One region of the Methylophaga sp. UBA3613 genome, then DNA from elsewhere that is predicted to be linked to it. Evidence: riboswitches for the same ligand, from Rfam matches in the RefSeq annotation. Region 1 holds a riboswitch; the other holds the start of a gene.

Region 1 (4,399 bases):
TAAAGTCAGCAAGGTGGCTGGTAGACTCCCTGCAGCAAGCCGCCAGACCACACGCCAATGCACCACGCCATGACGCCAATAAGCCCAAATACCACCTGCTTTAGTTACTGCCGCAAACAATAAATCTGTCCCTACAGCGATTGCAGGTTGGATACCAAACCCAAAAATCAGAATTGGGGTCATCAACGATCCGCCACCAACGCCTGTCATCCCGACCATAATGCCTACGCCCAGGCCTGCCAGCAAATAACCCCATTCCATTAATAAATTGACCTTTACCCTGCTTTGTTGGCAGCAAGTTTACCAGTTGGCAATATTCAATCAATGAATATTATTTTCTATCTATATAACTTATGAGAATATAAAGAAATCCTTGCCATTTGAACTGAGAGCCAATCTTTAACATAGCCTTAACCTAAATTGACTGACACTGCTAATTGTTCACATTTCTTTCACGGTGTATAGACGAAGCTCTAACTCCAACTCCACTCTGGGATGAGAGGCTGAAGATGACAACTTATAGAATCTTGTTAGTTATAACAGCAGCATGTTCTGCATTGATAACATCTTTTTTTATTAATCCTGCCGATTCAAACCGGGTGTTTGAGCCTGCACAGATTATTTTTCCACCGGCTTCGATTCAAGCGCCGGAAACCTCTGATAATGAGGTTATAGAAAATGCAGATCCACTCACTTTGGCCATAAAAGTGTGTTTTCAAGATAAATGTGAATACCTGGCACAGTCTGAGATGCAACATATTTTAACCCGGGAAGGTGAATCTATGGCTGAAAGCGAACAGTATCAAACAACTGTGCCTTTCCAGCTTCCTCAGCAAGGTGTTCCAATCATTGAAATGTAAAACGTAACGCACCATAACTGGTCTTTTATCACTAAAAACTTATATATTTACTCTTACTAATAATAATTACGGATATAGTGGATGAAGTTGCAACAATTGAAATATGTTCGCGAAGTGGCTCGTCGTGGCCTCAGTATCTCTGCAGCGGCTCAGGCACTGCATGCTTCTCAGCCAGGTGTAAGTAACCAGATTCAGTTACTGGAAGATGAGCTGGGGCTGCTAATCTTCGAACGACATGGGAAACGTTTATCGGCTATCACACCGCTGGGAGAATCCGTTATTGCCATGGCTGAGCGGGTGTTACAGGAAGTAGACAATTTACGTGAACAGGCGGCTGACAGTCGTCATGAGAAAAAAGGCACACTTTCAATCGGCACCACACACACTCAGGCACGTTATGCTCTGCCAAAAGCTATCAAGGCCTTTTCAGAACAATATCCCGATGTGCACTTAAATATGGTGCAAGGTACCCCACCTGAAGTCGCTGAAATGGCGGCCACCGGTAAAGTGGACTTAGCGATAGCAACCGAGGGCTTATCAAAATTTGATAATCTGGCGATTTTGCCCTGCTACGAATGGAATCGTACAGTGATAACGCCACCGGGGCATCCGCTTTTGAATGAAAAAAAACTCACTCTTGAGGCTATTTCACAATATCCAATACTGACATACGTAATGGGCTTTACCGGTCGCGCGCAACAGGATCAGTCTTTTATTGAACGTGGTCTTAAGCCTAACGTTATTTTTACCGCCACTGATGCGGATGTAATTAAAACCTACGTAGAATTGGGGCTTGGTATTGGCATTATAGCCAGCATGGCATTTGATCCAGCAAAAGATGCTCCTTTACAAGCATTGGATGCCAGTGGTTTATTTAAACCAAGTACGACCCATATGGGAATTCGTAAAGGCAGTTATCTTCGCGGTTACAGTTATGCTTTTATTGAGTTTTTTGCTCCCCATCTTCAACGCTCAACTATTCAGAACGCGATCGCATTGTGAATTTTTCCCTTTAGCATTTCGGAAGGTAATGGTAGTTTAATCGGGCTAAATTTTGGCATTACAAATGAAATATAAGAAGGAAATATAATGAAAGCTGTATTAAAAGTCCTGGTTACAGGCTTCTTCCTGTTACCTGCGCTGGTATTTTCTCATGGCGCTTCACGTCTGCAAGTCGAAGAAACAGTGTTGATTAATGCTGATGCTGAAACTGTGTGGAACATGGTTAAAGATTTCGACAGCCTGCATAAATGGCACCCAGCCATCATTTCTACTAAAGCAGAAGGTGGGAATGAACCTGGCGCGACGCGCGTTTTAACCCTTAAAAATGATTCAACCATCACTGAAACGTTGAAAAAGTTTGACGAAGAATCAATGAGTTTTATGTATCAGATTGATGAAATGAGTTCTGTTGGACAGGTTGAAATTGAAGGCGAAATGCATGATATCCCTGCAGTGCCTGTCAGTAAGTATAAAGCCTGGTTAACTGTAGAAGCTGAAGGCGACCAAACCAAAGTCACCTGGTTGGCCAAATTTTTCCGTGGCTATACCGGCAACCATCATGAGCCTAAAGAGTTAAATGACGAAACGGCTACCAATGCTATTGAAGGTATTTTCCGTTCAGGCCTCGACACTTTAAAAGCCAAAATTGAAAATTAAGTCAGTATTGACTTGAACTTTAAGGCGTCTTCGGACGCCTTTTTTTATATCCTCTGAACAATCAAAGATGGGAAAACAACACTTTTTTCTGTATATTTCACCTACTTGCTAATACAAGCCTCGGGGTGGTCGAAAGGCCTGAGATTCACCAGTTGGTGAAGACCCGATGAACCTGATCCAGGTAATACTGGCGTAGGGACAGGCGGCAAACCCTTCTTGCTAGATCAATGCAAATGGCGTGATCCCCTGTTCTTTTTAAGAATTTAAAAAGGATAGTCATGAAACTCACCCTGCTTTCCATCGCAGTCACCAGCGCTTTATTTTCTCCCGGCGCAGTTGCACAAACCGAGACCGATAGCACTGATTTACCGTCCATGCTGGTCAGTGCAGATTTTCGTCCTGCAGAAGCCCAGGATATTCCCGTCAGTCTGACAACATTCGATGAGGAAATCATTGAATCACGTGGTGCCCAGCACATTGAAGATGTTCTCAATCTTGCACCCAATGTAAATCTTTCCAGCGGCGCTTCCCGTGGTCAGTTTTTTCAGATCCGTGGTATTGGTGAACGCAGTGAGTTTCTTGCTCCCCTAAACCCATCGGTAGGACTTTATATTGATGGTATCGATTTTAGTCGCAGTGGCGGCGCAGCCACACTATTTGATATTGAGAAAGTAGAAGTATTACGTGGACCTCAGGGTACGTTGTATGGAGCCAATGCATTAGCCGGTGTTATCAATATGCAAAGCAAACAGGCCACCAATGATCTGGATATGAATTTTCAGTCAACCGTAGGCAATTACGATACCCGAAGTGTCGGTGTAGCAGTAGGCGGTCCATTAATTAAAGACACTTTACTGGGGCGAATAGCTGTGCATACCCATCGTTCAGATGGCTACATGGATAATGATTTTCTAGGTCGTGACAATACGCAAAATCAGGATGAAATGACTGCCCGCGGACATTTGAAATGGCTGGTCAATAATGACCTGACCATTGATCTGAATTTGCTGCATTTAAATATCGACAATGGTTACGACGCATTCACACTTGATAACAGCCGTAACAGTCTTTCAGATGAGCCTGGCAATGACAAACAGCATACCAATGCATTTGCACTCAAATCCGACTGGCGAGCAAGCAGTAAAGTGCAATTACAATCTACTTTGACCTATTCCAAATCTGATTTGGAATATAGCTATGATGATGACTGGTCGTATAAAGGTCAGTTTGATCCCAGTTTATTTCCTTACAGTGGTTTTGATCAGTACAAACGCGAACGGGAAAACTACTCTATAGAATTCAGAGCCCTTTCCAATGAAGAGGGTCGTATTTTTGCTGATACAACTGATTGGTCAGTAGGTATTTATCTGGCCGATCAACGCCAAGATCTCAAGCGCAAATACTTCGATAACGATACACCTGATGTCTACCCTCTAAATAACACTTATGAAACATCTAACAGTGCCATTTTTGGGCAATTAGATACCGCTTTAACGGAAAAACTGACCCTGATAACTGGCTTACGTGCTGAACATTGGGACGCTGATTATGACGATTCGCAAGGATTGGATCTGGATGACAGCGATGTGTTATTCGGGGGGAAAGTCGGTTTGAATTATCAGTTCCGTCCACAACACCTTTTATACACATCATTATCCCGTGGCTACAAAGCTGGGGGGGTTAACACGGAAGCAGATCTGGCGCCAGGCTTACGCAAATTCAATAATGAATATTTATGGAACCTTGAAGCCGGTATGAAATCACTATGGCTGAATGGAAGCTTGGTGACCGATATCACGGCATTTTATGGTTTGCGAAAAGATGCCCAGGTAAAAACCTCTGTAGGTGTGCCACGCGACAGTGGTGGTACCCGTTTTATT
Region 2 (4,399 bases), on a different contig from region 1:
ACTGAACAGAGGAAAAACTGACGAAGCTCAAAAATGTTTTCAACATGCTTTATCTATTTATGAAACGGAAAATTTTTTACCAGGTTTAGCACAGCAATTTGGGAATTTAGGTGTCGTGAACCAGATTCAATCAAAATATAAGCTATCTGAAAGGTTTTTTTTTAAGGCTTTGGATATACACAAATCTCTGAATCAACAGAGGTTCATTGGTGCTGATTATTTAAATTTGGGGGATGTTTACTCTGAGCTTGGACAGCTTGATATGGCAGATAAAATGTACCTTAAGGCTGAGAAAGTTTTTAAAGAAATTAATTCTCAGGAAGGAATAGCTAAAGTTAAAAGTAATCACGGCCACGTGTACAAAATCAAAGGTGAATACCTAAAAGCCATAGCTATGTATGAAGAGGCGGCAATAATCAATTCTCAATTGGGATCCATACAAGGAGAGGCAATTCAGTACTCAAGCTTAGCAAACATATACCGAAAAATGCGGGACTTTAAAAAATCAAAGTTTTATTTCACGAAAGCAATAGAAATAAATGAAAAATTTGGTTTTATAGAAACTCTGGCTTCAAATTATGGAAATCTTAGTCTTCTTAATAAAGATATGGGTTTAATTGATGAAGCAGAGGAATTAGCTCTTTTAGCACTAACTTTACACCGAGAAGTTAATAGTCAATCTGGTGTTGCTGCTCAATATAGCAATTTAGCAGTTTTAAGTGAAAAACGTGAGGAAATTAATAAAGCAATGGAATTTCATCATATGTCTATGGAAATAAACTCATTAATTGGACATAGACAAAATTTAGCAGTGAATTATGGAAATTTGGCAGGACTCCATCTTAAAAAAAATGAATTAGTTATTGCTGAAGAATTTTATAAGAAATCAATCGATTTAGCTTTATCAGTTGGAGACAAAGAAAATTTAGGGAATCAATATTCAAACTTAGGTGATTTATATTTATTGACAGAAGATATTGATAATGCAATTAAAATGTTCACGAGTTCAAAACAAGCTTTTTTTGAATTAAATTCATCAAAATTTGAAACAGTTGATAAAAAGTTAAAGTTTTTAACTAGTTGACTATATTAAGCATAAATTAAAATTTATTTATTTTTCAAACTGCCTCTTCAACAAAACATACAAAGCCCCAGTCCCACCATCCTCTATCGTTGCACTGCAAAATGCCAGTACGGCATCACTTTGTCTAAGCCAGTGATTGAGTTTGCTTTTTAATACCGGTTTGTTATCGCGTGAACCCCAGCCTTTGCCGTGAATGATTCGCACGCAGCGAATCTTCTGCTCTTGGCATTGTTCGAGAAAATGGGAGAGGGTGGGTTCAGCTTTGGCGAGGGTGAGGCCGTGTAAATCGAGTTCGGCTTCCAGATGTACTCTGCCACTTTTGAGTTTGGCGAATTGGCGGTTTTGAATGCCGTCACCTCGGTATTCCAGATATTCTTCGTTACCCACGGTTTCGGGGGCGAAAAGACTGGAAAACTCGCTGGTGTCATGGGGGAGTTCGGCTGCGGAGGGTTTTCTGACCGTTGGCGGAGGTGGTGGTTTTCGATGCACCAGGCGGTCGTGTTTGATGGGCTCGGCGTCGCTCATTTCATTACGAAACAAGGAAAACTCGTCGTCATCATTTTTATTTTTGTTATCTGCCATGGCCGATGTTGCCTGATTTCATGCCGTTTGATGTGACCCATTGTGCCAGATGATGCTTGTGTAAAAAATCATTTTTAGTTTAGGATGATTTCCACTTGTCGGGGTGCCCCCTCTGAATTATCAGAAAGGGCTGAGATGAAACCCGTTGAACCTGAAGAGGCTAGAACCTCCGTAGGAAACAAGCCGGAATGCCGGTACGTCTGATTGTCTGACTGTAGCCGCCGTGTATCTCCATCACCTTGTTCGCGAAAGCGCAACGTCTTCATTTCCCCGACTTTTTTATTCAAAAAGGGGAAATCAGATGTCAGCAGCCAATCCAAAAGTCATTGATATTAAAGACCGTAGTGGCATTACTACTCAGCCATTACCGGGTTCTGAAAAAATCTATATTACCGGCAGTCGTGATGATCTCCGGGTGCCATTTCGTCAAATTTCTCTGACTGATACACCGAACCGTGATCCCAGTCTGCCGGGTGAGCCGAATGCGCCGGTGATGGTTTACGACACCTCTGGTATTTACACCGATCCCACTGAAACAATCGATCTGGAAAAAGGCTTAACGCCGATTCGTCAGCAATGGATTGAGGAACGCGACGATACCGAAGTATTACCCGCATTCAGTTCCAACTTTACCCGTGATCAGGATGGTCTGGAATTTGATATTCCACTGTTCACCAATCGTCGTCTGCCACGCAAAGCCAAACCCGGCAAAAACGTCAGCCAGATGCACTATGCGCGTCAGGGATTGATTACCCCGGAAATGGAATATATCGCCATTCGTGAAAGCATGGGTCGAGCAGCGTTGCAGGCCAAAGGCGAATTACCAGCTGATAAACCCAATCACATCACCCCGGAATTTGTCCGTAAGGAAGTCGCCGAAGGTCGGGCGATTATTCCAGCCAATATCAATCACCCTGAAGCTGAGCCGATGATTATCGGTCGTAACTTTCTGGTCAAAATCAACGCCAATATCGGTAACTCTGCCACCACGTCTTCGATTGAAGAAGAAGTGGAAAAAATGGTCTGGAGCACCCGTTGGGGCGGCGACACGGTAATGGATTTGTCGACTGGTAAACATATTCACCAGACCCGTGAATGGATTATCCGTAATTCACCGGTGCCAATCGGTACCGTGCCGTTGTATCAGGCATTGGAAAAAGTAAATGGCATTGCCGAAGATCTGACATGGGAAGTATTTCGCGATACGTTGATTGAACAGGCCGAGCAGGGCGTCAGTTATTTTACGATTCATGCCGGTATACGTCTGGCGCATATTCCACTCACCGTAAATCGCACCACAGGCATTGTCTCCCGTGGTGGTTCGATTATGGCGGCATGGTGTCTGGCACATCATGAAGAAAGCTTTTTGTACACGCACTTTGAAGATATCTGCGAAATCATGAAAGCCTATGATGTGTCGTTCTCGCTGGGTGATGGTTTACGTCCAGGTTCACAAGCGGATGCCAACGATGAGGCCCAGTTTGCCGAACTGCGAACCTTGGGTGAATTAACCCATATTGCCTGGAAGCATGATGTGCAGGTGATGATTGAAGGACCGGGTCATGTGCCGATGCACAAGATCAAGGAAAACATGGATCTGCAATTGGAAGTCTGCCACGAAGCGCCTTTCTATACCTTAGGGCCATTGGTTACCGATATTGCACCGGGTTATGACCATATTACCTCGGGTATTGGTGCGGCGATGATTGGCTGGTTTGGTACGGCAATGCTGTGTTACGTAACACCTAAAGAACATCTGGGCTTGCCGAATAAAGATGACGTTAAAGTTGGCATTATCACTTACAAAATTGCTGCCCATGCCGCCGATTTGGCGAAAGGTCATCCGGGTGCACATGAACGTGATGATGCGATTTCCAAAGCACGTTTTGAATTCCGTTGGGAAGATCAATTTAACCTTGGTTTAGACCCGGATACTGCTCGGGCTTTCCATGATGAAACCCTGCCAAAACCGAGTGCCAAAGTGGCGCATTTCTGTTCAATGTGCGGGCCGAAATTCTGCTCAATGAAGATTTCACATGATGTGAAAGAAGCCTTTGCCGAGAAGTCGGAAGAGTTTAAGGCCGGTGGCAGCAAAATCTATCATCAGGTTTGATTGGACCGGATCTCGATCGCTATGAAGCATTATCTGATTATCGGTAGCGGTCTGATTGGACGCCTGACAAGCTGGCGCCTGATTCAGGCCGGTCATGCCGTGACGATTCTGTCATCAGACGATAAAGCTGGTACCGACAGTGCCGGTTTTATTGCGGCTTCAATGATCGCGCCGTTTACCGAAGCGGTGACGGCAGATCGGTCGATTCGTGATCTGGGTATTCAAAGTAAGGCGTTGTGGGATAAATGGCTGGCTGAGTTTGAACAGCCAATATTTAATCCGCAGAGCGGCACGTTGGTCGTCGCGCACGAAGGGGATAAGGCTGAACTGGCACGTTATCAACGTCGTGCAATACATATTCTGGATGCAACTGATTATCAGCAGATTGACGCTCAGCAGTTACAAAACCTGTCTCCTGAACTGGCCGAAAATTTTCGGTCGGCGTTGTATTTCCCGCAAGAGAGTTGTCTGGATAATCGCCAGTTTTATCAGCAGGTTGGTGAGTTTCTAACCGAACATGCCAACTGGCAAATAATTGACCCGATTGAAACGTTAACTAACGCCACATTGGAACAGTTGTGCCAGCAAACGCTCGGTCATTCGCTGGATAATTTTACCTC

What was found. Region 1 has a riboswitch for thiamine pyrophosphate ahead of B3S93_RS01580 (TonB-dependent receptor). Riboswitches for the same ligand answer to the same signal wherever they lie in the genome.
Region 2: linked by a shared signal. The riboswitch ahead of thiC (phosphomethylpyrimidine synthase ThiC) and the one ahead of B3S93_RS01580 (TonB-dependent receptor) in region 1 are both predicted to bind thiamine pyrophosphate.

The regions. Positions count from the first base shown of each region.
Region 1 covers NZ_DFLS01000003.1:18,675-23,073, reverse strand. The annotation lists gene B3S93_RS01600 (sulfite exporter TauE/SafE family protein) at 1-261, opposite strand, end outside; gene B3S93_RS01595 (hypothetical protein) at 510-860, shown strand; gene cysB (HTH-type transcriptional regulator CysB) at 942-1,862, shown strand; gene B3S93_RS01585 (SRPBCC family protein) at 1,950-2,519, shown strand; TPP riboswitch at 2,631-2,736, shown strand; gene B3S93_RS01580 (TonB-dependent receptor) at 2,798-4,399, shown strand, end outside.
Region 2 covers NZ_DFLS01000006.1:264,492-268,890, reverse strand. The annotation lists gene B3S93_RS07525 (tetratricopeptide repeat protein) at 1-1,084, shown strand, start outside; gene B3S93_RS07520 (Smr/MutS family protein) at 1,112-1,666, opposite strand; TPP riboswitch at 1,756-1,861, shown strand; gene thiC (phosphomethylpyrimidine synthase ThiC) at 1,968-3,779, shown strand; gene B3S93_RS07510 (NAD(P)/FAD-dependent oxidoreductase) at 3,801-4,399, shown strand, end outside.